2 regions of the Candidatus Symbiobacter mobilis CR genome follow, and region 1 is predicted to be linked to the other one. Evidence: predicted binding sites of a transcription regulator. Region 1 holds the regulator's gene; the other holds the start of a gene.
The links. Region 1 encodes LexA, which represses DNA repair genes until DNA is damaged. Its sites were predicted from a motif close to ACTGTATNNNNATACAGT; they were not measured.
Positions count from the first base shown of each region.

Region 2: CENROD_RS00570 (LexA family protein) is a predicted target of LexA. The motif match lies at 9,448-9,465, and genes of this name have one in related genera.

Region 1 is NC_022576.1:2,414,836-2,429,839, reverse strand. Features, by position in the region: gene adk (adenylate kinase) at 1-590, shown strand, start outside; gene CENROD_RS09935 (asparaginase) at 774-1,757, opposite strand; gene lexA (transcriptional repressor LexA) at 1,954-2,604, shown strand; gene CENROD_RS09925 (cyclic di-GMP phosphodiesterase) at 2,667-3,926, opposite strand; gene CENROD_RS09920 (DUF6806 family protein) at 3,952-4,581, opposite strand; gene dinG (ATP-dependent DNA helicase DinG) at 4,715-6,922, shown strand; gene CENROD_RS09910 (ExbD/TolR family protein) at 7,149-7,562, shown strand; gene lpxK (tetraacyldisaccharide 4'-kinase) at 7,596-8,645, shown strand; gene CENROD_RS09900 (extracellular solute-binding protein) at 8,833-10,050, shown strand; gene CENROD_RS09895 (ABC transporter ATP-binding protein) at 10,123-11,217, shown strand; gene CENROD_RS09890 (ABC transporter permease) at 11,230-12,153, shown strand; gene CENROD_RS09885 (ABC transporter permease) at 12,167-13,021, shown strand; gene CENROD_RS09880 (polysaccharide biosynthesis/export family protein) at 13,317-14,513, shown strand; gene CENROD_RS09875 (low molecular weight protein-tyrosine-phosphatase) at 14,510-14,941, shown strand.
Region 2 is NC_022576.1:123,326-138,329, reverse strand. Features, by position in the region: gene CENROD_RS00595 (efflux RND transporter permease subunit) at 1-3,107, opposite strand, end outside; gene CENROD_RS00590 (efflux RND transporter periplasmic adaptor subunit) at 3,112-4,323, opposite strand; gene CENROD_RS13405 (hypothetical protein) at 4,546-4,800, opposite strand; gene CENROD_RS00585 (putative bifunctional diguanylate cyclase/phosphodiesterase) at 4,891-6,528, shown strand; gene CENROD_RS00580 (HDOD domain-containing protein) at 6,525-7,814, shown strand; gene asd (archaetidylserine decarboxylase) at 8,018-8,869, shown strand; gene CENROD_RS00570 (LexA family protein) at 8,986-9,399, opposite strand; gene CENROD_RS00565 (U32 family peptidase) at 9,511-10,410, opposite strand; gene ubiU (ubiquinone anaerobic biosynthesis protein UbiU) at 10,488-11,540, opposite strand; gene carB (carbamoyl-phosphate synthase large subunit) at 11,762-15,004, shown strand, end outside.

The DNA.
Region 1 (15,004 bases):
AATACGGCATTCCACAGATTTCCACCGGGGACATGTTGCGTGCCGCAGTGAAAGCGGGGACTCCGCTAGGGCTGCAGGCCAAGCAGGTCATGGACGCGGGGAACTTGGTCAGTGACGACCTGATCCTCGCACTGGTTCGCGAACGCATCGCACAAAGCGACTGCGAGAGTGGTTTCCTGTTTGACGGTTTCCCCCGGACGATCGCGCAAGCGCAGGCGCTGCGGGATGCCGACGTGCATATCGACATCGTGCTCGAAATCGACGTGCCTTTCGATGCCATCGTGCAGCGGATGAGCGGACGGCGAGCGCACCTGCCTTCCGGGCGCACCTACCATGTGGAGTTCAACCCGCCCAAGGTGCCGGGGATCGACGATGTGACGGGGGAACCACTCGTACAGCGCGACGATGACAAGGAAGAAACAGTGCGCAAACGCCTGGAGGTGTACAGCGCACAAACGCGCCCCCTGGTCGAGTACTACACCGCCTGGGCGCAGTCCGAACCAGGGCGTGCGCCGAAGTACCGCGCAATCAGCGGACTAGGCACTGTGGCGGAGATCACCGCGCGAGCGCTGGCAGCGCTCGAATCCTGAACCTCCGCAGACGGGAAAGGGGTTGGTGGCACGGGAAACGGCCATGACTTCCCGGATTCAGGGCTTCGGCACCCAGTCATCGACACACAAATACCGGTTGAAGACCCCGCCCTGCAAGGGCGGTGCGCCGTAGCCCGGGCCTGAAGGCCGGTTCTGGATGGTGTGCTGGCCGTTTCCGCCTTGTCACCGTGCATCGTGCGCCATGCAATCCAGCATCATTGCCACGCGGGCTTGCACGGCAGTCAGGCTGTCTGCATGGGAAAAGGCCATTCCGGCATGGGGAACGATGGGGCCGCAGCGGCTGGTAAGCACCACCCGCACTCCAGCATCGCAGGCGCGGCGCAATGCGGCTTCCATCGCATGGTGCAGCGTGCCGTTGCCCGTCGCAGCGACGACGATGCCACGCAATGGGGGCGTGTCGCCACCACTATTGCGTAGCAAGGCATCGATCACGGCGGCGCTTCCCCCTGCATAGCCCATCACGATCTCGACCCGAGGCCATGCGTTCGCACGGATTGCACGATCCAGTGCTTCTCGTGGCTGGGTGGCAGGCGCTGCGGGCCAGGGGCGCAACGCACGCAGTCTGCCGTTTTCCAGATACCCGAGTGGGCCTGCATCGCCGCTAGAAAAAGCGTCGAGCCGGTACGTGTGCGTCTTGCGCACTTCCACAGCCGCGTGTACTGCCCCGGCACACGCCACCATCACCCCGTGCGCCCCTGCGGTAGCAGCGAGGGTGAAGGCATCGTACAGATTGGCTGGGCCATCGCTGCCCAAGGCGTCGAGCGCACGCATCGCGCCCGTGAGCACGACAGGCTTCTGCGAGGTCAGCGAACCAGGCAAGGCCGCGTGCAGAAAGTAGGCTGTTTCTTCGAGCGTGTCCGTGCCATGTGTCACGACGACCCCGGCAACCTCAGCGCGGCGCAGGTGGTCGACGATGCGCTCGTACAGCTTGGCCCAAAGGCAAAAGTCCAAGTCTTTGCTGTCGATGTTCGCCACCTGTTCGGTACGCAACGCAAACCCGGCAGGCAGTGCGGGTAAGGCAGCAACGAGCGTATCGATGCCATGGCGTGCGCTGTCGTATTCGGCGGCGAGACGGGGGTCGGGCTGGGAGCCAGCAATCGTTCCCCCCGTTCCGAGTACTACGAGGTTTCGTACATGGTTCTGCATGGCTTTCTGCATGGTTTCTCGAAACTCCCTTGCCCGCAGACGGGAGAGGGGTTGGGGGTAAGGAAAACGGCCATGACTTGCCTGATTCGGGGCATCTGCGCAAAGTCATGGCCGTTGATTCTGGGTGCGCGGCACAATCCCGCGTTTTGTATTGATGTAGGGCCGGTGTAGATCGGTCAATGTACGGCCAGCGCGCATGTCTTCTTCCCCAACGCTGACGCCCTGCCAACGCAGGGTGCTGGATTTTCTGCAAGACACCATCGTTCGCACGGGGGTACCGCCCACGCGGGCGGAGGTAGCCACTGCGCTGGGTTTTCGGTCGGCCAATGCTGCGCAGGAACACTTGCAGGCCCTTGCGCGCAAAGGGGTGATCGAATTGGGGCAGGGGTCTGCGCGGGGCATCCGCATCCCTGGTCACTGCCCCGGTCACTTCCCCGCAGACGAGCCGATGGGGGCAGTCTGGACGTTGCCACTGGTGGGCCGCGTGGCGGCGGGGCTGCCGATCCTTGCACAAGAACACTTGGAGGGGAGCTATCCCGTCGCGGCAGGGCTGTTCGCGCAGCGGCCCGACTATTTGCTGCGCGTGCAGGGTACGTCGATGCTGGGGGCAGGAATTCTGGATGGGGATCTGCTGGCCATCCATGCTTGCCCCGAGGCGCAGACAGGGCAGATCGTTGTGGCGCGCATTGGTGAAGAGGTCACGGTCAAACGACTGGTTCGCACCGACCGCATGATCGAGCTTCACCCGGAAAACCCGCAATACCCGGTGCTGACTGTGACAGCAGAGCAGCCCTTCGCGATCGAAGGCATCGTCGTGGGGTTGATCCGGCCCGCAGTGCGCAAGTAGGCGCAGTCCAGTCCGGTCAGGAGCCAAGGGAGCAAGGACTCAACAAGGCTCCAGCCAGGGCGTCAAGGCCGGTAATTCGGCAGCCCGGACCAGAGTACGTCGAGGTCATGGAAGTTCCACTGGGTGGGATCCTCGCGCTGAACGATCTTGTCCGTGGTCTTGGGGTGCGACAGGTCGATCAGGGCGGGTTCAAAACGCAGCCCGGACTTGGTCGAATAGAACACCTTGACGATCGGCGCGGTGAGCGTTCCGCTGGATTGTTCGACGACCACGCCGATCCGCCCCGACGCAAGCCGCACGAGGGACCCCACCGGGTAGATCCCCATGCTTTTGACGAAGTACTGAAAGATACGCTGATCGAAGTGGGTGCGCGTCCATTCGGCCATTTTTCGCATCGACTCAGCGGGATCCCAGCCGTTTTTGTAGGGGCGGTTCGACGTGATGGCGTCGTAGACGTCGCAGACGGCGCCCATCTTGGAGAAGAGCGTGATTTCTTCGTCGCGCAGGCGCTTGGGGTAGCCCGATCCATCGACCTTTTCGTGGTGGTGCCAGACGACGTCGAGCGCGATGGGATCCATGCCTTCACTGCGAAGCAGGATGTCGTGACCCTCCCCGGGATGGGCCTTCATCTTCTCGAACTCTTCCTCGGTGAGCTTGCCGGGCTTATTGAGGATCGATTTGGGAACAGCGACTTTTCCCATGTCGTGCAACAAGCCGGCCAACCCGCAGGAGCGCGTCGTTTCTGCACCGAGATCCAATTGCCGGGCCAGCGCAACCATCATTGCGCACACGGCGACCGAGTGCATGTAGGTGTAGTCATCCGCCGTTTTGAGGCGCGCAAGGCTGATGATTGCGCCAGGATTGCGCGTGATGGAATCCGAGATTTCCTCAACGAGTGCGTTGGCGCTTTCCGAATCGACGGCATTGCCGAGCCGCACTTCCTCGAACATCGACTGCACGGCAGTCTTGGATTCGATGCAGATGCGCGCCGCGCGTTCTACCTCCTTGGCCCTGGGCGTAGGCGTTTGGTTGCGGCGTGGAATGGAGACGGGTTCGAGGGGAGAACTGGCGCTATCGAGCGCCTGAGTGACCTCCGCATTGGCCTCTTCTTCCGTGACGGCGCTTTCTCCCTGCGCGACGTCAAGCCCCAAGGCAGCGTCAATCCAGACTTCGCGGATGCTGCTGGAACGAATCGCTTCGAGATCCTTGGGATCGGTCAGGACGAACCCGGTGCGCCAAAACGGATGCTCCATCCAGGAACCGCAGAATTCCTTGACGTGCATCCCCAGTACGAGTTGCTGGACACCGATGCGTTTGAGCATGGCAGCCTCACCCGACGAGACAAACTCAGCGTGCTTTGCGGGGTTTGCGTCCGCCCGCATGCGGCGGGGCGCCTCCGCCACGGGGAGGCTTCCCCAGTTGCAGGGAATTGACCAGGCTGCTGAGCCGTTGCTGGAAAAGCAAGTCGATTTGCTGGACGATGCCCTCCAGCTCAGTGCGGTCGAAATGGCGTTCCATCAGCTCGACGACGTCTTGCACGAGCAGGTCGCGTTGCACTTGCATGATCGACCCCGGATCCGGGCCGATGAAGAGCAGGAAAAAATCGTCCCGCGTGGGGGGTTCTTCCTCGTCTTCCTCGTCGTCTTCCTCGTCGTAGCGGGTGTCATAAAACGTGACTTCCAGCACAGCGCCGTCGATGGAAAGATCGTTGAGGTTCATGCACATCTCGTCGAGGGCTTGGCGGAAGTTTTCCGCGCCGACGACGGTCCAGCACATCTGCAGCAGATGCTGGTCTGCGATGAAAGCGATACCGGGTTCATCCTCGTAGCAGCTCTGCGCGGCAGCCCACAGGGAGGGCGATCCCGTGTAGCGCCATAGGGGCTGCAAGGCTTCCTCAAGGTGGGCAGGGCCTACGTCCCGGCGCAGGGCCACTTGGCCATGGACATGGATTTCGAGGGGGGATTCGTAATGAGGCATGGCGAGAGTGTACGAGACCCCTCGCCAACAACAGTGCAGGACATCCCGCGAATACACTGCCCGTCCCAGCAGAGGGAGTAGAGGGACCTGCGGGATGCAATCTGCTGTGTGTACAAGGCTCCCAGTGCAAGATATGGACGCCCTCGACGACCCCGACGCTCTCGACCCCGATCCCGACGGTTCCAGCGGCCTACTTGGTGGCGACGAACCCGACGCAGCCGCTGCCCAACCGATGGACGCCAACGCTGCGGCGCGAGCCATGGAGGCTTTCGACCGGTTGATGGCCTCGAACCCGGCGTTTTGTCAACGTCCTGGGCAGCGCGCCATGGCGCAGCGCATCGCAGACTCCCTGCACGACGCCACCCCGGGCAATGCCCGCCGGGCCATCGCCGTGATTCAGGCCGGGACGGGGGTAGGCAAGTCTGCCGCGTACCTTGCCACCGCAGTGGGGCTGGCTTTGTCTTGCAATACGCGCGTCGTGGTGTCGACCGCCACCGTGGCATTGCAAGAGCAGCTCTTGCACAAGGATTTGCCCGCCCTGGCCGCAGCACTCGACGTGCCTTTGACGTTCGCCTTGGCCAAAGGCCGTGGACGGTACGTGTGCAAACTCCAGCTCGAACGCTACGCCGACGCGGAGGGCGGCAGCTTGCTCGACTGGGCCGAAGACGGCACCCCGCAGTCCGAGGGGGAGCCGCGTTCCCGCAGTCAGACCGCCCAATTCGAGCGCCGGATGCGGCTGTACCGTAGCTTGGCGCAGGCGTTGGCCGAGGGGGAGTGGGCAGGAGACCGCGACACCTTGTCGCAACCGATGGACCCCGCAGACTGGGCGCCTATCGCAGCCGAGCGCCACACCTGCACCGCACGCCACTGCCCCCGATACCGGGATTGCTGCTACTACAGCGCCAAGCTGGCGTTGGTGCAGGCACAGGTGATCGTCGCCAACCATGACTTGATCCTGGCTTCGCTGGGAATGCGTGCGCTGCCCGATCCGGACAAATGCATCCTCGTTTTTGACGAAGGCCATCACCTGCCTTCGGTAGCGCTGGAACGCTTTGCCAGCGCGATGGACGTGACGAATCTGCGTTGGCTTGATCGCTTGCCAGGGGTGCTGCACAGTGCGGCGCGAGAGATGGAACACACCCCGTCCATCGACGTTTCGGCTACGGCACTGCAACTGCGGCGTGCGATGCAAGACATCGCGCGTGCCTTGCAGGGTCTCGTCCCCATCGCAACGACTGCGGACTCTGCGACCCATCGCTTCCCCAACGGGGTGTGGCCCCAGGAGTTGGTCGAACCCATGGCGCTGACGCAGGAACATGCATGCACCTTGCTGCACGAGCTGACAGAGCTGGGCGCCGCGCTCAAGCGCCAGGCACGCGACAACCCGACGCAATCTGCCGACTGCGCCGCACGCTACGCCAATCTCGGGCAAATGGCGTCCCGGCTGTCCGGCGTGGCGCAGGCAGCAAGCATGTTGCTGGCGCCGGAAGAACGCTCCGTGGCCAAGTGGGTCGAAGCCAGCGCGCCGTCGGGCATCGTGACCCTGCGCATACATGCAGGCCCCCTCTTTGCCGGAGGGCTGCTGCAAGAGCGGCTATGGAACGTTGCGCAGGCGGTCGTCATCACCTCGGCCACGCTGACGACGTGCAATAGCTTCGACTACTTTCTGCGCGAAACAGGATTGCAGGGGCTACCGCAGGTGTCGGCCCTCGCTGTGGACAGTCCTTTCGATTACGCCCGGCAAGGGGAGCTGGTCGTCGTCGCCACTGCGGCAGACCCACGCAATGTCGAGGCCTACACGCAGGAGGTGGTGCAAGCCCTGTTGGCGGATCTGCGCGAGGTCGAACGCGGAGCGCTGGCTTTGTTCACGTCCCGCACGCAAATGCAGGCGGCGGTCAATGCGCTCGACGAAGCGTTGCGCGAGCGCGTGCTCGTCCAGGGTGACATGGCCCGCCCCCGCCTGCTGGAACGACACGCAGAGCGGATAGCCGCAGGGCAGCCGTCGATCCTTTTTGGCCTGCAATCGTTCGGGGAAGGGCTTGACCTGCCTGGCCCGCTGTGCGAGGTGCTGTATATCGCCAAACTGCCATTCGCACCGCCGACGGATCCCGTCCAGGAAGCGCGGGCCGAATGGCTGCGCAGCCGGGGCGGTGATCCCTTCCACGAGCTGGTTGTCCCGGAAACCGGCATTCGCCTTTTGCAATGGACCGGCCGTGCCATTCGCACGGAAACCGACCGCGCCCGCCTCGTCTGTTACGACAAGCGCCTGACCCACACCGCGTATGGCCGGCGCATCCTGGCTGGTCTGCCACCGTATGCGAAGGTGCAGCGAAACTGCTGAACAGCGAGTGACTCCTGGCGCAGTACATTCCTGGTGTCCATCGCATTGCTTCCCCCTCTAGAACCTATTCCAGTAGGGGCTGCGCCATCGCATTGCACGCGGCGGCGGTGCTCGGAATCCTCATGTACCGTAAGTACATTCCGGTTCCTGCGCTCCGGCGCCACGCACACTGCTTCGGCTCGCCTGCCTACTGAAATTGGTTCTTAGCCTTTCCTCCAGCACGCCCATGCACTTTCGCCCCCGCCCCCTGGAAGAGCCGGAAATCAACCTGATTCCTTTCATCGACGTGCTGTTGGTGATTCTTATCTTTTTGATGCTGTCGACGACGTACAGCAAATTCACCGAGCTGCGTATCGAGTTGCCCGTGGCGGATGCGGATGCGCAGCGCAACCAGCCACGGGAGATCGTCGTCGGCGTGGGCAGCGAAGGGCAATACAGCGTCAACCAGGTTCCCGTGGGGAGCCGCACCGTGCCGGAATTGGTCGAGGCGCTGCGTGCAGCGGGAGGAGATTCCAGCACCGTGCTGGTGATCGCTGCGGATGCTGCGGCCAAGCACCAGTCCGTCGTCCACGTGATGGAGGCGGCGCGCGGGGCTGGGCTGTCGCACATCACCTTTGCCACGCAATCGGCAGGTCGCTAGGGGTTGTGGGCAGACGGGCAAAGCCATAGAGACGTGCGAACGAGTCGGTTCCGGGCGGCCATTGAGCATCGCATGCGTGCGGCGTGGCAAGGGCGTGGGTGGTGGTGCCGTCTGCTGTGGCCTGTTGCCTGGTGCTTCGGTCTGCTAGGCGCCGTCCGCCGATGGGCGTATCGGCAGGGCTGGATGCACTGTGATCGGCTTCCCGTACCTGTGATCGTCGTCGGCAACGTCGTCGTCGGCGGTTGTGGAAAAACCCCGTTGGTGCTCGCCATCGTCGAGCATCTGCAAGCGCAGGGCCGGGTAGTCGGCGTGGTATCCAGGGGCTATGGTCGGCGCGGCGATGATTTTGTGCGTGTCACTGCCGATGCCGATCCGGCCGAGGTGGGCGACGAACCCCTGTTGATTCACCGTCGTACTGGCGCTGCCGTGGTCGTCGGCGCCCGGCGTGTACACGCTGCGCGGATGCTGCTGCATGCAGTGCCGGAGATCGACATCCTGGTCTGCGACGACGGCTTACAGCATCTGGCTCTGTGCCGCGATGTGGAGATTGCCGTATTCGACGACGGTGGCGTGGGGAATGGGTGGCTGCTCCCCGCAGGCCCGCTGCGGGAACCCTGGCCGCGTGCCGTCGACCTCGTCGTACATACGGGGATGCGGCCCGCTTTTGCCGGTTTTCGGGCCGTGCGCAGCCTTGCCGACGAAGCCGTCGATGCGCAAGGGCGTACCCGGTCGCTCTCGCTGCTTGCACAAGACGAAGCCGTGCAGGTGGTCGTGGCGATTGCGCAGCCACAGCGGTTTCTGGACATGCTCCAAGCCCGGGGAATCCGCCCAGCCACGGTATGGCGCCTGCCGGATCACGACGACTTGCGCGGGGTAGTACAACGGCTCGATCCGGCAGCGCCGGTGGTCTGTACCGAAAAAGACGCCGTCAAGCTGTGGACGCTGCGCCCCAACGCCTGGGCAGTGCGGTTGCTGCAAGCCCCGGAACCGGCTTTTTGGGCTGCGCTCGACGCATATTTGTACACACTGCGGAACGACAAAAACGGGGAAATACACGGGGAAATACGCACACGGCAACCTTGATGTGCAACCCCAAAAATGCCATAGCCTGATCACGTCACAGACGCTGGGGCGGTGGGGCATTTGTCCTCATGTTGTGTAGGCCCCACCCCCCCGTCCAATCCAGCATGGGCGCGGGATCGAACAGTACACTTTCTTTCCTTTTTCCTGCTTTCCCCCGTTTCCTATTTCTGCTTTGTAGAGGTTCCCCATGCTGCAAAAACTATGGTCGATGGTGCTGCTCGTTGCCGTGCTGGCTGCTTGCGGCAACCAGGAGTCTGCTGTCCCTGCGCAGACTGCGCCAGTCGTCACTACCCCCCCTGCTGTAGTGGCAAGTGCTGCATCGGATTCAGCCAGCGCTCCCGCTGCGGATGCCGAGGCGAACATGGAACCGAATACGGAAGAAAAAGTACTCAATATTTACAACTGGCCTGACTACGTTCCCGAAGGAATGATCGCCGCCTTCGAGAAAGAAACCGGGATCAAGGTCAACTACGACACCTTCGAGACGAACGAAGCCCTGCACGCCAAGCTCGTCGCCGGCAACACCGGGTATGACATCGTCGTTCCCGGCTCTGTGTTCGCCAAGCCCCAAATCGAGGGCGGTCTGCTGCAGCCCTTGCAGAAAGGCCGGATCAAAAACCTCAACAACCTCGACCCAGGCCTGATGGCCACCTTGCTCAAGGCCGACCCCGACAACAAGCACCTCGTCCCCTGGGCATGGAGCTTCACCACGGTCGGATGGAACAAGACCAAAGCCCTCAAGGCGCTGGGGAATATGCCCATGCCCGACAACGCATGGGATCTCGTCTTCCAACCCGAATACACGAAAAAGTTGAAGTCCTGCGGCATCGCGTACCTCGATTCGCCGACGGAAATCCTGCCTGCCGCACTGCATTACATCGGCAAGGATGCGTATTCGAACGACCCCGCCGACTACAAGCTGGCTGCCGAGATGCTCGCGAAAGTGCGCCCCGACGTGCGGATATTCAGCTCGACGATGATTGACGACCTCGCTGGCGGCAAGGCTTGCGTGGTTATTGGCTGGGCTGGCGACATCAATATCGCGGCCCGTCGTGCCAAGGAAAACCAATCCAAGGACGACATGGAGGCCTTGTTGCCCAGCGGTGGCGCGTTGATCTTCTTCGACACCATGGCCATCACCAAGGATGCCAAGCATCCCAAGAATGCCCATGCATTCATCGATTTCTATCTGCGCCCGGAAAACTCCGCGTGGGTCACCAACGCGATGAACTATCCGACAGCCAATCGCGCTGCCGTGTCGAAAGTCAACCCCGACATCGCGCAGAACAAAACCATCTTCGTTCCTTCGGAATACTTCCCGAAGATGGTGCATCCCAGCAGCTTCAGCAACGAAGCGCGGGAAGCCCTGGCCAGCACCTACAACGCCTTCAAGAAGGGCAAGTAGGCTCGATGGTTCCCCGGTCTAGGGAAGACGGGCCTGCGCGGCCCGCAGGGATGCCTGCGCCCGAGGTACGCCATGGCGGCTAGCGGCGCAAACTATTTGGTGACCGAGCAGCTCTGCAAGCATTTCGACGAAGTGCTTGCAGTCGATGACGTAGGTCTGTCGATCGCCAAGGGGGAAATTTTTGCCCTCCTGGGCAGTTCCGGGTGCGGCAAATCGACGTTGTTGCGGATGCTCGCAGGATTCGAGGAGCCGTCTTCCGGGCGCATCCTGCTCGGTGGGCAGGATGTCGCGCCGATGGCGCCGCACGAGCGGCCCTTCAACATGATGTTCCAGTCCTATGCGCTGTTTCCGCACCTGGACGTTTGGGAAAACATCGCCTTCGGCCTTAAGCGCGAGGGCCTGCCCAAGACAGACATCGCGACAAGGGTGGGCGAGATGCTCGACCTCGTGCAGCTCGCGCCCTATGCGCGGCGCAAGCCACATCAGCTTTCCGGCGGACAGCAGCAGCGCGTGGCCTTGGCCCGCAGCCTGGCCAAAAAACCCAAGGTGTTGCTGCTCGACGAACCGCTGGGTGCGCTGGACAAGAAATTGCGTGAGCAAACGCAGTTCGAGCTGGTCAATATCATCGAACAGGTCGGCGTGACGTGCGTGATGGTGACGCACGACCAATCCGAAGCCATGACGATGGCGAACCGCATCGCGGTGATGAGCAAGGGCCGGGTGTTGCAAGTCGGCCCACCGGGGGAGGTCTACGACCACCCCGCCAACCGTTTCGTCGCCGATTTCATCGGCAGCGTCAATCTGTTCGACGGCAAGCTCAGCGTCGATCTGCCTGATCGGTGCGCCATTGCGACCAGCCTGGGGGATATCCACGTCGGGCATGGAGTGGGTGGCGCGGTCAACCTGCCGGTCTCGATCGCCATCCGCCCCGAAAAAATCGAAATCGCCAAAGTTCGGCCCGATGTCGGCTGCAATCTGTTCCACGGTCAGGTCAAGGAAATCGCGTATTTCGGCTCGTACATCACGTACATCGTCGTCGTACCGGATGGGTCTCGCGTCAAGATCACCGAGGCCACCACGTCCCGCCACGAACTAAGCCACATCACCTGGGAAGACGAGGTCTTCTTCTGGTGGAGCGACAGCGCCGGCGTGGTGCTGCGCGACTAGCAGGGTTGCCCCGTGGGTTGGACTGCGCTGCGGATTCCTGTGCCGGGCAGGCGCTTCGTCATCGGGGTGCCTTTTGCCTGGCTGTTGCTGTTCTTTCTGTTGCCGTTCCTGATCCTGCTGTACATCAGCTTCGTGGACATGGGCAACGACATTTCCCCGTTCAAAGCGATATGGAACACCGAAACGGGGCTACTCCACCTGAAATATCAGAACTACGGATCGATCTTTCGCGCTCCCGATGGCGACGGACTGTTCCAGACGATCTACATCGAAGCCTATCTGCGATCGATCTGGTACGCGTTCTGCACCGCTTTGCTGTGCCTGGTCATCGGATACCCCTTTGCCTACTTCATCGCACGCTGTGCTCCGGGTGTGCGCCCCGCATTGCTGCTTATGGTGATGCTGCCGTTCTGGACCTCGTTTCTGCTGCGCGTCTATGCATGGAAGGGCATCCTTGCCGACCAGGGCATGCTCAACCAATTGCTGCTCTGGATGGGGCTGATTGCGGAACCATGGCAAATGCTCTATACCGATGTGTCGATGCTCGTCGGAATGACCTACGTCTACCTGCCCTTCATGGTGCTCCCCCTCTACGCCAACCTCGTCAAGCTCGACTTTCGGCTGCTCGAAGCCGCCAACGATTTGGGCGCTTCCCCATTCCAAGCGTTTTGGCTGGTGACGGTTCCACTATCCCGTGCGGGGATCGTCGCGGGGTCGATGCTCGTGTTTATCCCCAGTGTGGGGGAATTCGTCATCCCCTCGCTGCTTGGCGGGTCGGAAAACCTCATGATCGGGCGGGTCGTCTGGGATGAAATGTTCACCGCCAACAACTGGCCGCGCGCCTCGGCCTTGGCGGTCGTAATGATCGTCCTGATCGTCATTCCGCTGGGGTGGTATTACCACGTCAATGGTGACACGCCTGCGACGCGCCACTAACAGGGACTACGCCATGTACCGAGGATGGTTGCGGCACCTGGGCAAGGTTTGGATGCTCCTGACCTACCTCTTTCTGTATTTGCCGCTGTGTTTCATGATCGTTTTCTCGTTCAACAGCACGCGCCAGGATGCGGAATTCACCGGTTTTTCCTGGCGCTGGTACCAGGCGCTGTTGGAAGACTCCAGGATCGTCGACGGCTTCTGGCTGTCCGTCGAGGTGGCTGCCTTGTCTGCCGTGGCATCGGCATCGATGGCCACGCTGGCAGCCTTCGTGCTCGTTCGGTACCGCAGATTTTGGGGAAGGACCGTCTTTTCCGGGATGGTGCATGCCCCCTTGGTGATGCCCGAAGTCGTGATCGGCCTATCGCTGCTATTGCTGATGGTCGGGGTACAGAACGTGCTGGGCTGGCCGCAACGGGGAATGTTGACCATCGTGTTGGGGCATACGCTGCTCGGCATGGCCTATGCGACGGTTGTCATCCAATCCCGGCTGCAAGACATGGATCGCACCATCGAAGAAGCGGCGATGGATCTGGGCGCCAAGCCCTACCAAGTGTTTTTTCTGGTGACCATGCCCAACATCTTGCAGGCCATTCTTGCTGCCGCGTTGTTGAGCTTCACCCTTTCTTTTGACGATGTGGTGATCTCGGAATTTCTCTCCGGGCCGGGTGTCAGCACCTTGCCGCAGGTGATCTTTGGTTACGCCCGCCGTGGCATCAACCCGACGATCTACGCCGCTGCGACGATTCTGATCGTTTCGGTGACGCTGGTGACAGTGACCTACAGCGTGTGGGTGGCGCGACAAGCTCGCCGACGCGAGCGCGAAATTGCCGCCGGGCAAGCTGCAGAGCCTGTGGGTGCCTCCTAGCAGCCTGGGACACAAGCACAGCGGGGCGGCTGGCCGCCACAGGTGCCCCGCGTAGAATGCCCCGTGATTTCTGGGCCCGCCTTTGCGCGGGTTCTGTGTTTGTAGAGCGTGTTGGCCGCAGTAGGTTGTGGTGTGGGTAGTGGTGAGGGTTGTGGCGGTACGTTCCTTTTTCCTCGGACTTACGCAAAACCGCCCCAGCATCGTTCTACCCATTTGCCGTACTGCTTGGTACTGTCTGCGTGGGGATGCCTAGTTGGGGCAATGTTGCGTAAGTCCTGTTTTATTGGATGCAGGCATGTCGATGTGGTGGTTCCGGCGCGGTGTCGCCATCCTGGGGTTGCTGGGACTGTGTGGGGGGTGTGCATACGCTCCGGGAATGTTCGTTGGTGCTCGGGTCGATCGGACGGAGCCTCCCGGCGGCTGGTTTGCGTCCCGGCAATCCGTCGCCCAGCAGTCTGCGGGCAACGTCGTGGATGGCCCGTCCCCAGGGGTATCGTCGGCGCAAGCCCCGCAGCTTGCACTCATTCCGATCACGCCCGAGCTGATTCGGCAACAGCGCTCGCAGCGCCCGGTGGCCGTTGCGCCGGATGTCGAGCAGTTGTTCGCAGAATCACAGCCCTATCGCATCGGCGCCGGGGACATCCTCGGCATCACCGTCTGGGATCACCCGGAACTCTCCCTCTCGCAAGGCACGTCTGCCGAAGCCAACACGACCACTGGGGGGTACACCGTTAGCCCGCAGGGGAAGATCCAATTCCCGTACATCGGCCCCATCGACCTACTGGGACGCACCGAATACGAAGTACGCGACCTGCTCGCAAGCAAGCTGACCAAGTTCGTCAAGAACCCCCAAGTTACTGTGCGTGTGCTGTCGTACCGCAGTCGTCGCGTCTACATCGATGGTGAGGTGCGCACCCCCGGCCTGCTGGCGATCAACGATCTGCCCATGTCCCTGCCGGAGGCTGTAGGGCGCGCCGGGGGATTTACCGCATCGGCCGATCTATCTGCGATCGAAATCACCCGCGAAGGCAAGACGACCACGGTCAGCCTTCCCCTGCTCACGGAAAGCGGGGTCAACCCGGCAAAAGTGTTGCTGGCGCCTGGCGACCTGGTTCGCGTTCCTCCCCGTTCGGAAGCCAGGGTCTACGTGCTTGGCGAAGTGCTACGCCCCAACACCCTGACCTTGCGCAATGGCCGGTTGACGCTCAATGAGGCCCTTTCGGAATCGGGCGGGGTCAGCCCGGTTTCCGGGAACCCGCGTCAGGTTTTCGTCATCCGCAGCGCAAACACCGCGCAACCGGAGATTTATCACCTCGACGTGAGTAGGGCGGCGGCTTTTGCGCTGGCCGAGGGTTTCGAGTTGCGCGCGCGGGATGTGGTGTATGTCGATCCCGTTCCCCTGGTACGCTGGAACCGCGTCATCAGCCTGATGCTGCCTAGCGCGCAAGCGATCACGACGACGCGCGACGCCACCGACGCGCTGCGCCAATGACGTCGATTCTCACCCTCTGTCTCGGCAACATCTGCCGCAGTCCGCTGGCGCAAGTGGTGCTGGCACGGCAACTTCTCGGGCATTCCGTCTCCTCGGCTGGGTTGTCCGCGATGGTGGGGTATGGTGCCGATCCGTTGTCGATTGAGGTCGCCCAAGCCCATGGGCTGGATTTGCGGGGACACCGCGCGCAGCAGGTGACGCTGCCGCTATGCCAGCAGGCCGATCTCATTCTGGTTATGGAAGAAACGCAGCGACCCTGGCTCGAACAGCGTTTCCCCATCGTGCGCGGCAAGGTGTTTCGCATCGGACACTACGGCGGGTTCGATGTCGAAGACCCCTATGGCAAGTCTTTCGAAGAATTCGAGCGCGCCTACGCGGCGATCGTCCAAGGCGCTGCGGATTGGGTCGAACGGATTCACAAACTCTGACAGGCTCCAGATTGGCTTTTGCAGTGACTTTTGCAGTAGCTGTGGCATAGGCATCGAGCTACA
Region 2 (15,004 bases), 700 kb from region 1:
TCCCTTTGCCGCGCTGTATCCGGCAGCAATGTCCGCACTACAACAAAAAATATCGGCACAAATACTACCGCCAGTGTTGTCCCCGCAATGATTCCGCCAATTACTCCGGTGCCAATGGCACGCTGGCTTGCGGAACCGGCTCCCGTCGCCAAAGCCAATGGCAGTACGCCGAGCGTGAATGCCAGCGATGTCATCACGATCGGGCGGAATCGCAGGTGCGCGGCTTCCAGCGCCGCTGTGATCACCGCCTTGCCTTGGGCGTGCAAGTCTTTTGCAAATTCAATGATCAGAATCGCGTTTTTGGCGGATAGGCCGATGATCGTCACCAGCCCCACCTGAAAGTACACGTCATTCGTATACCCGCGCAGCAAGGTCGCCAGAATCACCCCGAATACCCCCAGCGGGACGACCAGCACCACCGCAACGGGGATGCTCCAGCTTTCGTACAGCGCAGCCAAGCACAAAAACACCGATAGCACCGCAAACCCGTACAGCAATGCCGCTTGCGATCCGGCCACTTTTTCCTCGCGCGAGGTGCCCGTCCACTCAATCCCCATCCCCTCCGGCAGTTGCGCGGCCAGTCGTTCCATCTCCGCCATCGCATCGCCCGTGCTGTAGCCCGCAGCAGCCTGCCCGCTGATTCGCATCGCCGGGTAGCCGTTGTACCGCACCGCCTGCATCATCCCCGTCACCCACTTCGTCGTCGCCACCGATGACAACGGCACCAATTGCCCAGAACGGTTGGGAACGTGGAACCGCAACACGTCTTCCCCCTGCATCCGCGCCAGCGCATCGGCTTGCACGATCACCCGCTGCATCCGCCCCGCGTTCGGAAAGTCGTTGACGTAGCTCGACCCCAGCAGTGCCGATAGCGTGGCATGTAGGGTGTCGATGTCCACCCCCAGCGCACCCGCTTTGTCCCGGTCGATGTCGATCTGCAACTGCGGCGCGTCTTCCAGCCCGTCGGAGCGCACATGCATCACCAGTTTGCTTGACCCTGCCAATTCCTGCAGCCGGTTGCGTGCGCTCAGCAGCGCATCGTGCCCCCGCCCGCCCCGGTCCTGCAAGCGCAGGCTGAACCCGGACGACGACCCCAGCTCCGGTATCGGCGGCGGGTTCAGCGGGAAGATCGACGCATCGCGAATGTCGGCCAGCGCCCCAAACGCCCGCCCCGCCAGCGATTGCGACGAGTTCTCCGATCCCGGGCGCTGCGCCCAGTCCTTGAGCGTGACAAACGCCAGCGCGGCGTTCTGCCCCTGCCCCGAAAAGCTATACCCCAGCACCGTCACGATCCCTTCCACCTGCGGCTGTTCGAGCATGTACTTCTCGACCCGCTCGATCACCGCCAACGCACGCTCCTTCGTCGCCCCGGCAGGCAGTTGCACGTTGACGAGCACGTTGCCCTGGTCTTCGTCCGGCAGAAAGGCCGAGGGCAGGCGGTGGTACATCCACCATGCAGCAATGGCGATGGCCAGGTACACCGCCAACGTCCGCCCCGCACGCGGGAACAACCGCGCAACGCCCCGTTCATACGACCGCGCCACCCGCGAAAAACCCCGGTTGAACCGCCCGAAGAACCCGCTGCGCGCCAGATGGTGCCCCGCCTGCACGGGCTGCAACAGCGACGCGCACAACGCCGGCGTAAACGACAACGCCAAAAACGCCGAAATCGCGATCGACACCCCCATCACGGCAGAAAACTGCCGGTAGATATTCCCCATCGACCCCTGAAAAAATGCCAGCGGAACGAAGACCGAAATCAGCACCACCGTTACCCCCACCACAGCGCCGGAAATCTGCCCCATCGCCTTGCGCGTGGCTTCCGGCGGCGGCAGTCCTTCCTCGCTCATGATCCGCTCGACGTTCTCGACAACAACGATCGCGTCATCAACGACGATGCCGATCACCAGCACCATCGCGAACATCGTCAAAACATTGATCGAAAAACCCATCCCCAGCAACGCCGTACACGTTCCCAGCAGGGTGATGGGAACGACCAGCGTGGGGATCAGCGTATAGCGCCAGTTCTGCAAAAACAGAAACATCACCAGAAACACCAGCGCAACCGCCTCGACCAGCGTGTGCAGCACCTGCTGCAGCGAGGTGGCCACGAAGCGCGAGCTGTCGTAGGGAATCGACCAGCGCACCCCTTGCGGAAAGTAGGCTTGCAATGCGGTCATCCGCTCCCGCACGGCCTGCGCCGTCGCCAGCGCGTTGCCGCTGGGGGCAAGCTGTACGCCAATCCCCACGGAAGGCTGCCCATTCAGCCGCGCCGATGTTGCATACGCCTGCGCGCCCAGCTCGACACGCGCCACATCCCGCAGCCGAATGTGCGAGCCATCCGGGTTCGCCCGCAGCACGATGCGTTCAAACTGCTCCACATCGCCAAGCTGCCCGACCACGACGACTGCCGCAGCCGTGCCTTGCCCGGCCAAGGCGGGCAGAGCGCCGACTTCCCCCGCAGGCACCTGGACGTTTTGGGCGCGAATCGCCGCCAACACCTCCGCCATCGATAGCCGCAGCCCGACGAGCTTGGCGGGGTCGATCCACACCCGCATCGCCCGCTCTGTGCCGAAAAGCTGTGCCTGCCCCACGCCGGGAAGGCGCTGCAACTCGGGCACGATGCTGCGCGCTGCGTAGTCGCCGAGCGCAACGGGATCGACGGCAGGGTTGTCCGAAGACAGGATCGTGAACAGTAGGAAATTGCCACGCGCCTTGTCCACCCGCACCCCTTGCTGGGTCACTGCACTCGGCAGTCGCGGGGTTGCGCGGGCAAGGCGGTTTTGCACATCCACCTGCGCCAGGTCGGCATTCGTGCCGGGTTGAAAGCTCAGCGTGATGCTGCCGGTTCCATTGGCCTGCGCGGCAGATTCCATATACACCAGCCCCGGCGCGCCGTTCATTTCCTGCTCGATGATCGACAGTACGCTGTCGTCGAGCGTTTTGGCCGAGGCACCGGGGTAGGTTGCGGAGACGACGATCGTCGCCGGTGCCACGGGCGGATATTGCGCAATCGGCAACTGGGTGATGGACACCGTCCCCGCCACCAGCAGGAACAAAGCGATGACCCACGCGAAGATGGGCCGGTCGATAAAGAAGTGGGCCATGCGCTTACCCTCCCGCCGATGCGGAAGACGCAGGCCGCGTTACCGCCGCCGGTGCCGATGAGGGTGCCGATGAGGGTGCCGATGCCGACGCCGCCTTCCAGGGAACGGGCTGGACGACCGTCGCCCCGCGCAGTTTCTGGAAGCCGTCGACGACGACTTGCTCCCCTGCCCGCACTCCCTCGCGCACGATCCATTGCCCTGCGTGCTGTCCATCGGTACGGTCAATGCGCACCGTGCGCTGCGACACCTTGCCATCCTGCGCGACGACCATCACGGTATCGCCCTGTGGCGAGCGCGTCACCGCCTGCTGGGGGAGCAAAAACACGCCGCGCAACATCTCCCGTTCTCGCTGCACCCGCACATACATCCCAGGCAGCAACACCCCTTGCGGATTGGGGACGACGGCACGCAGGGCCACTTGGCCATTGCCGGGGTCTACGGCAGCCTCCGCAAAAAGCAGCCGGGCCTGGTACGCGCTTCCGTCTTCCAACAGCACACGTACCTCTTGCCCGGAACCGGGGGCAGAGCGCCCCACCATCCCCGGCACGGCAGCATCGGAAAAATCGACATACAGGGGGTCGATTTGCTGGATCAGCGCAAGCGGGGTGGCGTCCCCCTGCCCAACAAGCGCTCCCTCCGTCACCAACGCCCTACCGATGCGCCCCGCAATCGGCGCCGTGATGTGCGCGTAGCCAAGCTGAATGCGTGCGGTTTCCACGGCGGCACGTGCCAGGGCGACATCCGCAACGGCCTGATCGCGGGCGGATTCGACAGTGATCCGGTCTTGCTCGCTCACCACCCGAGCTTGGGACAAAGCGCTGTAGCGGACATGCCGCGCACTCGCCTGCACAAGGTTGGCCTGTGCCTTGGCCAAGGTGGCCTGCGCACTCGCCAGCGTTGCGCGGTAAAGGCTATCGTCCAAGTCGAAAAGCGCTTGGCCTGCGCGCACATCGCCGCCTTCGACGAAATGCCGACGCTCTACGATCCCAGCCACGCGCGCGCGCACCTGCGCCGTTCGCGAAGCCTGCAAGCGGCCAGATAGCTCGACCGTGGCCCCCACATCGACGGGCGCCAGCGCAAGCACCCCAACTTCGACGGGATGCCCGCCACCCCCACCCTGCTCAGGTCCCGTTCCCTGCGAACACGCCAGCAGAAACGCTGCGGCGCAAGGCGCGATGCTCCAGCGGAACCGTTCCCATACCCACCGAGATGCCATTCCATACCCCTTACCTGTGCCTAGCCGTGACGATCCGCACAACCCTTTGCCCTGCATGCCGTATCTCCAAAAAATGCCAAAAAAAGCCCGTACAAAGCGGGCACACTGCCCTCACAAGGGCTACGCGAGAACGAAAAAACCGATGGCTACAATGATTTGAAAGAGTTCCTAATAGCTCTCTATCTAGTTCTCTATCTTTTGCTGTGCGGGCTGTCTACTGCTCTACGCTCCACATCCGGAATGGCTGATGCCACTGTCGCTGATAGTGATGGTTCTCAGAATCACTGGAATCACTGGAATATATCCCCCAGTTTTTCCCCCAGCTTTTTCACTGTTTTCTCGCTGTTTTTGTGCGATACGTCGTACCTCTGTCAAGATGTCTGCGGGGGTTTTGGGCTGCGGATATTTCTGGCGCCCGTCATGCGCAAATGCCTTTTTCCAGGCATCGGCTGTTACTGCAGGGAGCATGGAATCCATGTGTAGTCACCACACCGGCTCCGGTGCTGCAGTCCCGCTCCCACTGAAGTTCGCCGCGCCTACTGCGCGCCCGACAACAGGGTCATACCCATGACTTCCCCTACCCTGGATCGCGTACTGGATGCCGTGTTGCGCATCGACGCAGACCTTGGTGTCAAGTTCGTTTCGGAACAAGGACAACGGTGGCTGGGATGCACCGACCCAGCACAACCGGCGCCGATCCCCCGCACGTTCCTCGACATCCTCCACAAGGACGATGCCGAAGTGTTTTTGGCAGCCTGCCATGGCACGCCCGATTACTTCACCTGCGATGTGCGCGCAGTGCGGCAAGGGCAGGAATCCTGGATCAATGTTCGGGGCTACCAGCTTCCCGGTATCCAGCAGTACGCCTTGTGCATCATCGACATCTCTGCCTGGAAGGCGGATGAGTCCGCACTGCGGCACGCCGCCGAGCACGATGCACTGACCGGGCTACCCAACCGGGTTTTTTTGCGCAAGACCGTTGACCAATACATCCAGGCTGGGTGTCCGCTGTTCTCGCTGGCCATGCTCGACCTCGACGGGTTCAAGACGATCAACGACTCTTTCGGGCACACCGTGGGCGACGCCGTACTCGTCGAAACGGCCAAACGCCTGCGCAAAGCCATCCGCCCCAATGACCTACTCGCCCGGCTTGGTGGGGACGAGTTCGTTTTGTTCATGAATGGAAAAACCGCCGACGATGCCAAGGCGGCCATGCAGGACATCCTGTTCGCCATCGCACGTCCCTACGACACCTCTCCGCACAGCGCCTACATGGGCGTGAGCATCGGCGTCGCGGAATATCCCCGGCACGGCAGCGACTACTCCATGCTGCTCAAAAATGCCGACAACGCGATGTACCAGTCCAAAGGCGAGGGGAAAAACCGCATCAGCATCTTCCTTCGCCCCCCGGAAAGCGTGGACTTTTCGATCCGCGCAGCCATCCACACGGGGATCGAAGAAGGCGAGTTCTTCATGGAGTTCCAGCCGCAATTCGATGTGCATCGCCGCCTTATCGGCGCCGAAGCGCTGATGCGATGGAAAAGCCGCACCTTCGGGCGGGTTGCGCCAGACCAATTCATCCGCATTGCCGAAGAATCAGGTCTCATGCCCTTCCTGGGCAGATGGGCGCTTCGCTACGCATGCCACCACTTGCGGGAATTCCGCAAACACATGCCGTCATTCGTCATGTCCGTCAATGTCTCGCCACTACAGTTCGAGGAAGCGTCTTTTGACGACAGCGTGCTCGAAGTCGTTGCGGAAACGGGGATCGACCCCGCTTTCCTGATCTTGGAAATCACCGAATCGACCCTGATGCATAGCAAAGAAAAGACGCAGCTCGCGTTGGAGCGGCTGTGCAAGCAGGGAATCCAGTTTTCCATCGACGATTTCGGTACCGGCTTCTCCAGTCTGGCGTATCTGACCCGCCTGCCTGTCACGAGCATCAAGATCGACAAATCCTTCGTCCGGGCCATCGAACCCCCGTCGTACCCTGGTGGCGCAAACCGCAAGCTCATTGCGGCGATGGTGAACCTCGCACACAGCATCGATCTGCTGATCGTTGCCGAAGGCATTGAAGATGAAGAGCAATTCGGCTTCATCCGGGGCGTTGGATGCAACCTCTTTCAGGGATACCTACTCGGCAAGCCTATGCCTGCCCCCCAGCTCCAAGCGCTGCTGCAAAACCGGCCCAAGGGGGTGGCATGAACAACGCCGTGCTCGACAAGCTCTATGCGGAGATGAACCAGTCCCGTGGCGTCCCGGCCCTGGAAAGCACCGTGATGTCGATCCTGGGTTCCTTGCACAACATCCGTGTACAACCGGATCACATGGCGGGGAAGATCGTGCAAGACTTTGCACTGACCCAAAAGGTGTTGCGCCTGGCCAATTCCCCCATGTATGGCCCTTTTGCTCCAGAAACCTCGTCGGTCACGAACGCCGTGCGCGTCCTCGGGTCAGACGCGCTGTTGCATGTAGTGCTCAACACCTCAATGGCCACGAACGAGGAGATGCAACAGCGGGAATGCCTGGCCAAAATCCTGATGGCTTCCGACCTGGCGCGCAACCTCTGTGCCCAGCGTGCCGAAGCTGTCTCCATCGCCACCCTGATGGTCGATCTGGGCAACCTGATGACCACCACCTTCCTCCCGGAAGAAAGTGCGCTCGTACACCAAAAAGTTGTTTCGGGCGCAGAGCAGGATGTTGCAGCCATCGACGTGCTTGGCATGACCCACCAGCAAGTGGGCATTGAAGTAGCGCGTCACTGGGGGTACCCCCGGTCGATCGTCTCGATCATCGACGGTACCGGAGACCCCACCCTGGTCGGTGTGGCGCGGTTTTCCAACGAAGCCTCCTCGCTGATCCGCGACGGGAGAACCAGCGAGGTACATCACCTCGTCAAGCGTTTGGAGCTTCCCGGCATCGACAAATCTTCGGTCCTAGGATGGATCGACCGCAAGCTCGACGAAGGCACCCTGACCGACCGCCGCTCCCGCTCCGTGACCAGGGAATCCCAGCTCGAACAGCTCCACAAGGATGTGCAGCAATCAGAATGGACAAGCATGGAATCGCTCGCCGGCGCCATCTTTGCCGGGCTGCACCAAATTCTGCACTCCGCGCACTGCTTGCTGTTCACCAAAATGCGTTCGGGCGATTTCCGTATCTGTTATGGGTACGGCAAAGGCATCGACGAGCTACGCAGCAAAATTCGCATTGCGACGACCGAACACCATACGACGGCGTTCCACGCGGTCATCCGCAACAACGTCGATATCTCGATTGCGGACGTCACCAAGCTCAAGCCCAGCGCCCTGCCCGACGGCTACACAACCCTGCTCCCCGAGATTCGCCGTTTCGTCATCCTGCCCATCGCGAACAAATCCGTCTCCGGGCTGATGTACTGCGACTGGGATGGAACGAACACCATCGGCCAAGCCGATCTGGTCGTGGTGCGCAAGCTGCGCAATCTGTTCCTGCCGTTCTTCCCCGCCTGACTTTTCATAGAGCCTATTGCCCTCGCCTAGCGGCAAAGGGTGGTGCTTCGTCAAGTGCAGGTGAGGGCTGCCGTGCATCGGCAAACATCGGCCTGCCGAAATACAAGGTTCCATGTCGGCGCACCCCATGTTGCCTATTCCGGTGTGGTACCTGCTTTGGTACAAACACGCACTCCCACCGTACACGTACAGATTGCCCCACCATGTCCTGCCGCCTGCTCACCCTTCTAGCCCTGCTCACTCCCCAAAAGCCGCTGACCATCGCATTGGGCTGGGTGGCGCGATGGCGTGCCGGGAAGTTGTCCACCGCGTTGATCCGATGGTTTGTCCAGCGCTATCAGGTCGATATGACGCAGGCACAGCATCCTGACCTTTCCCACTACGCCTGCTTCAACGATTTCTTCACCAGGGCACTGCGCCCCGAAGCACGTCCCCTCGCGCCTACAGGGCTGCTGTGCCCGGTGGACGGCACGGTCAGCCAATGCGGGCGCATCGAAGGCCGCACGATCCTCCAAGCCAAAGGCCACCTGTACGACAGCAAGGCGCTACTGGCAGGAGACCGCGCGCTGGCAACGCAGTTCGAAAACGGGTTCTTCGCCACCCTGTACCTCAGCCCACGCGACTACCACCGCATCCACATGCCCTGCGATGGCCGTCTGACCCGAATGATCCATGTGCCTGGGCGGCTGTATTCGGTCAACCCTGCCACCGCCGAGTGCATTCCCAGCCTTTTTGCGCACAACGAACGTGTCGTCTGCGTCTTTGAAGGCGAACGCGGAACCTTTGCGATGGTGCTTGTCGGCGCGACGATCGTCGGCAGCATCGCCACGGTCTGGCACGGCGTGGTTAATCCCATCCGGCCCGGCACCGTGCGCCAGTGGCACTACCCCAAGCCCACGGTCACACTGCGCCGGGGGGAAGAAATGGGCCGATTCCTGCTCGGCTCGACGGTCATCGTCTTGTTCCCCGCCGTGCCCCTGCAATTCCCCGGGGCATGGCAGCCGGGGCGCCCCGTTCGCATGGGGGAAGTCCTAGCCACCGTTGGGAACCAGTGATCCCCCTACGCATCCTCACGTCACCACAGGCAATGCATCACACCAGGTGATGTAGCGCAGAGGATCGGTTCGCGACGCGCGCAGCCCAGCAGCGATCTCCTCCCTGGCTTGCTGATTCACCGGTGATAGCGCCGAACCACCCCGACGACGACGCCCCAGACACGCAGCTCCGCCCCATCACGCAAGGCAATCGGGGGGTACGCGGGGTTTTCCGGGCGCAGCTCGATCTTGTCCGAACGCCAGTACAGGCGTTTGATCGTGTACTCGCCATCGACCACCGCGACGATGATGTCGTCGTGCCGGGGAGAGAGAGACCGATCCACGACAACTTTGTCCCCCTCCTCAATCCCCGCCCCGCGCATCGAATCCCCGCGCACCGAAAAAACGAAGGTGGCCGGCGGGTTGTGAACGAGGTACGCATGGAGATCGAGTTCTTCCTCCACGTAGTCCTCCGCCGGAGAGGAAAACCCTGCCCGGAGCCGGTGCGACAACCACCGCAACCCGCGTGCCCGAACAGCCCGAACTGCCAACCCTGACGGCCTATGGCCCAAAATGTGTGCTTTGCAATGCATGGTAGTACTGTATTTTTGTACAGTATAACCATGCATCACAGCGTACTTTTCCGCACGCAGCCCCGCCCCCTAACTGCTTGCAGGCCGTACCCACTCCATGCCAGGCTTGCCGTACCAATAGCCGTTGCAGGGCCTTCCACCCATCAGCGTGGTGACTTCTTCCATCGCATCCACAACAGGGGTGTTCCCGTCGATCACCGTGCGGAACAATTCGACGATGCGCAAGGTGTGCTGGGATTGCGGGCTGACGCGCACCGCATGAACCCCCATCGCACGCAGTTGCATGCATTCGCCGAGCAGGGAGTGGACGTGGTCGGATTGCGTCTGGATGCCGTTGAGTACGAGAAAGGGCGCATCCTCCCTGGTACGGACGAGCAGCCCGTCCGGGTGGTCGATGCAGCGAAAACGGCAATCGTCCTTGGGCACGTCGTAGTGGCGTGCGGTGAAGCAGCGTGCAGAAAACGCCAGCGGCAAGCGGCCAAACGCAAAGACTTCAGTCTGCACCGTCGCCCCCCCTTCGGACAACACCAAGGCCAAATCGGCCTGCCCCATTTCCAGGGGAACCACCCAGCGCTGCGCTCCCGCCCGCACCATCCATTGCAGCGTCGGCAGGTTGTAGATGTTCAGATGCGGCCCGGCGACGAAAGGGCCTTGGCCATGCAGGCAGCCCACCGCGCCCATATCGTTGGCTTCGACCAGAAACACCCCGTTTTCGACGACCTTGCGCATCGCCGCAACGTCGGACCCAGACTCCAGCAACACCTGGGTCGATAGGACAACTTCCTTGCCCGCCTGCCGCAATTCCTGCGCCAGCGCAAGCCAGTCCGCCAGCCGCAACTCGTGGCGCCGCGAGCAGACGGCCTCCCCCAGGTAGACGATGTCCACGCAAGACTGGGCGACGGCTGCATAGAAACGCAACACGTCCTGGCGCGGCCAGTAGTACAGCAGCGGGCCTAGTGCGATATGCATGGGTCGCTCTACTGGTTGCGTTATCGATGGAGCTATCGGTCGCTGCATGAGAGGTGTATCGGTCGATCCTGCATCGCCTATTTCCACGGGCGGTGGTACGCGCCCAGGGTGTGCTGCTGGCCTTCGGCAACGCGATCGAGCGCAGCCACCCACTCGGGCCGGGGTGCATACCGCGCAGGGTTGCGCACACAGTCATCGATAGCAGCGCGCCAAACGGCTGCCACCTGCGCCACATAGGCCGGGCTGCGCTGGCGGCCTTCCACCTTGATGGCGCGCACCCCGATACGCAGCAATTCCGGCAGCAATGCCAAGGTGTTCAGGCTTGTCGGCTCTTCAATGGCGTAGACATTGCGCTCCCCCTCCACATCGAAACGGCCCTTGCACAGGGTGGGGTAGCCTGCGCTTTCCCCTGGCGCGTAGCGGTCGATCAGCACACCGTTGAGGCGCGACTCCCTCCCCTGTTCCGTCTCGATCCAACGCACTGCCTTGGCGGGGGAACATACGCCGTGGGTATTGGGGGCCTCCCCCGTCACATACGAGGACAGGGCGCAGCGGCCTTCGACCATCACGCACAGGCTCCCGAATCCAAAAATCTCGATCTCGACGGCGGTTTTGTCGAGCACCTGTTCGACTTGCACGATCGAGAGCACCCGGGGCAACACCGCGCGCGCCACGCCAAAGTGCCTGCGGTACAGCTCGATGGCCTCGTAGTTTGTGGCCGACCCCTGCACGGACAGGTGCAAACGCAGTTGTGGATGGCGCCGCGCTGCGTATTCCATCAGCCCCGGATCCGCCAAGATGATGGCATCGACGCCCCGCGCCGCAGCCTGATCCACCGCGTCCTGCCACACCTGCACTGCCCGGGCCTGCGGGTAGGTGTTGAGCGTCACAAAGACCTTGCAGCCGCGTTCTTGCGCATACCGCAAGCCTGCTGTCATCGACGCCGCGTCGAAATTCAACCCCGCGAAATTGCGTGCGTTGGTGGCGTCTCGAAAGCCTAGATACACGGCATCCGCCCCGGCATCCACCGCTGCTTTCAGCGCGGGCAAACTGCCTGCGGGACATACGAGTTCGATGGGCACGGCAGCAACGCGCCTATGGCCCGCTTGCGAATCGGCTGAAAAGGTCATCCTCTATTCTTTTGGTAGCGCCTGCACGGCACCCCCGGCAGCGCGGGAATTCTATCGACGGGGTTTGGGGAACTGCATAGAGCGGAAGGTAAGATCGTTGTCACATTTCTGCCGTGGTGGGCTTGCCCTTTGCAGCAACTCCCACCCCGCGCTCCTTCAGCGCCCGCACCATGTAGCGGGCTTTTCTTTGCTGATTTGCCCATTCCCTCGTTCCCCGCACCATGCCCCAACGTACAGACCTTCACAGCATCCTCGTCCTGGGCGCAGGCCCCATCGTCATCGGGCAAGCCTGCGAGTTTGATTACTCCGGGGTGCAAGCATGCAAGGCGCTGCGTGAAGACGGGTACCGCATCGTTCTGATCAACAGCAACCCGGCGACGATCATGACCGACCCAGATACGGCCGACGCGATCTACATTGAGCCGATCACCTGGAAAACGGTCGAGAAGATCATCGCCAAAGAACGACCCGACGCGATTCTGCCGACGATGGGGGGCCAGACTGCACTCAACTGCGCGATGGATCTTTGGCACAACGGGGTGCTCGACGCCTACACCGGCGCTGCCACAGGCCGCCCGATCGAACTGATCGGCGCCACCCCCGATGCCATCGACAAAGCCGAAGACCGCCAGCGTTTCAAAGAAGCGATGACGCAAATCGGCCTGGAGTCTGCGCGGTCGGGCATTGCGTACTCCCTCGAAGAAGCGTGGGCCGTGCAAAAAACCGTGGGGTTTCCCGTCGTCATCCGCCCCAGCTTCACGCTCGGGGGTACCGGTGGCGGCATTGCCTACAACCCTGAAGAATTCGAGGAAATTTGCAAGCGCGGCCTTGATGCCTCCCCGACCCACGAACTGCTGATCGAAGAGTCGTTGCTCGGGTGGAAAGAGTTCGAAATGGAGGTGGTTCGTGACAAGGCGGACAACTGCATCATCGTCTGCTCGATCGAAAACCTCGACCCCATGGGGGTACACACCGGGGACTCGATCACGGTCGCCCCCGCACAGACCCTCACCGACAAGGAATACCAGCTCCTGCGCAATGCATCAATGGCCGTGCTGCGCGTCATCGGCGTCGATACGGGCGGTTCGAATGTGCAGTTTGCAATCCACCCCCAAACCGGTCGGATGGTCGTCATTGAAATGAACCCGCGCGTCAGCCGCTCCAGCGCATTGGCTTCCAAAGCGACGGGCTTTCCTATCGCCAAAGTGGCAGCCAGGCTGGCGGTGGGCTACACCCTTGATGAACTGCGCAACGACATCACCGGCGGCGCAACGCCCGCCAGTTTCGAGCCGACCATCGACTATGTGGTCACCAAAATCCCGCGTTTCGCGTTCGAAAAATTCCCTACGGCAGACCGTCGACTCACCACGCAGATGAAAAGCGTGGGGGAAGTCATGGCCATCGGCCGCACATTCCAGGAATCGTTCCAGAAAGCCTTGCGCGGGCTGGAAGTCGGCGTCGACGGGATGAACGAAAAAACCCAGGACCCCGAAGTGCTCGAACGCGAACTCGGCGAACCCGGCCCCGAGCGCATCTGGTACGTGGGGGACGCCTTTGCATGCGGCTGGAGCGTCGACCGGGTACACGAGCTGACGAGCATTGACAGGTGGTTTCTCGTGCAGATCGAGCAGATCGTCCGCATCGAGCTGGAAATCGAGCGCCTGCCCAGGCCTGCCGTAGGTACTGCGCTGGACGCCATCGACGCAGCTACTTTGCGTGCGCTCAAAAAGAAAGGGTTTTCGGACAGACGCCTGGCACGGCAGTTCGGCACGACCGAGGCCGCCGTGCGTGCGCGCCGCCACGCTTTGGGGGTGCGCCCCGTTTTCAAGCGCGTCGACACCTGCGCTGCGGAGTTCGCCACCCACACCGCCTACCTGTATTCGACCTACGAGGCCGAAGGCGCCGAATGTGAGGCGGCACCGAGTGACCGCCCCAAGATCTTGGTGCTCGGCGGCGGACCGAACCGCATTGGGCAAGGCATCGAATTCGACTACTGCTGCGTCCACGCCGCGCTCTCGCTGCGCGAAGACGGCTACGAGACGATCATGGTCAATTGCAACCCTGAGACCGTATCCACCGACTACGACACCTCGGACCGCCTGTACTTCGAGCCGCTCACGCTGGAAGACGTGCTCGCGATCGTCGACCGCGAAAAGCCCACGGGCGTGATCGTCCAATTCGGTGGACAAACCCCCCTCAAACTCGCCCTGGCTTTGGAAGCCAACAGCGTGCAGATCATCGGAACCAGCCCAGACATGATCGACGCAGCCGAAGACCGGGAACGCTTCCAACAATTGCTCCACGGGTTGCAACTGCGCCAGCCACCCAACGCGACGGCCCGCAACGAAGACGAAGCGCTGCGCAAGGCTGCCGACCTGGGTTACCCCCTGGTGGTGCGCCCCAGCTATGTGCTGGGTGGCAGGGCGATGGAAATCGTCCACGAACCCGCAGACCTGGTGCGGTATATGCACGAGGCGGTCAAGGTGTCCCACGATTCCCCCGTGCTGCTCGACCGCTTCCTCAACGACGCCATCGAATGCGACGTGGATTGCGTGCGGGACAACACCGGACATGTGTACATCGGCGGGGTGATGGAGCACATTGAGCAGGCGGGCGTGCATAGCGGGGATTCCGCATGCTCGCTGCCTCCGTACAGTCTGGCTGCGAATACAGTGGCCGAGCTGCGCCGCCAAACTGCCGCCATGGCCGAGGCATTGCATGTCGTCGGGCTGATGAACGTGCAATTCGCCATCCAGCGTCAAGACAATGAGGACGTGATCTTCGTGCTCGAAGTCAACCCCCGCGCATCCCGCACGGTGCCTTTCGTCAGCAAGGCGACAGGCGTGCAACTGGCCAAAGTTGCCGCACGCTGCATGGTGGGGCAATCTCTGCGCTCCCAAGGCATCCAGCACGAGGTCGTTCCACCGTACTACAGCGTCAAGGAAGCCGTGTTCCCCTTCGTTCGCTTTCCGGGCATCGACCCGATCCTGGGGCCGGAGATGAAATCCACCGGGGAAGTCATGGGCGTAGGCATGACCTTCGGCGAGGCTTTCGTCAAATCCCAACTCGGTGCCGGTTCGCTTCTACCCAAGCCATTGACTGCGGATGGCACCCCAACAGGCAAGGTGTTTTTGTCCGTCAAGCAAGGGGACAAGCAACGGGCCGTTGGCGTGGCGCGTGAGCTGGTTTCCCTGGGTTTTGCCATCATCGCATCCCGTGGCACTGCATCGGTACTGCGGGATGCAGGGGTACCGTGTCAGGTGGTCAACAAGGTTGCAGAAGGCCGACCCCACATCGTCGACATGATCAAGAATGGCGGCATCATCCTGGTCATCAACACGGTGGAAGAACGCCGCAATGCCATCGCCGATTCGCGGCGCATTCGCACTTCCGCTCTGGCCGCACGCATTACCACCTTCACAACTATCGCAGGGGCTGAAGCTGCCGTCGAAGGGATGAAATAC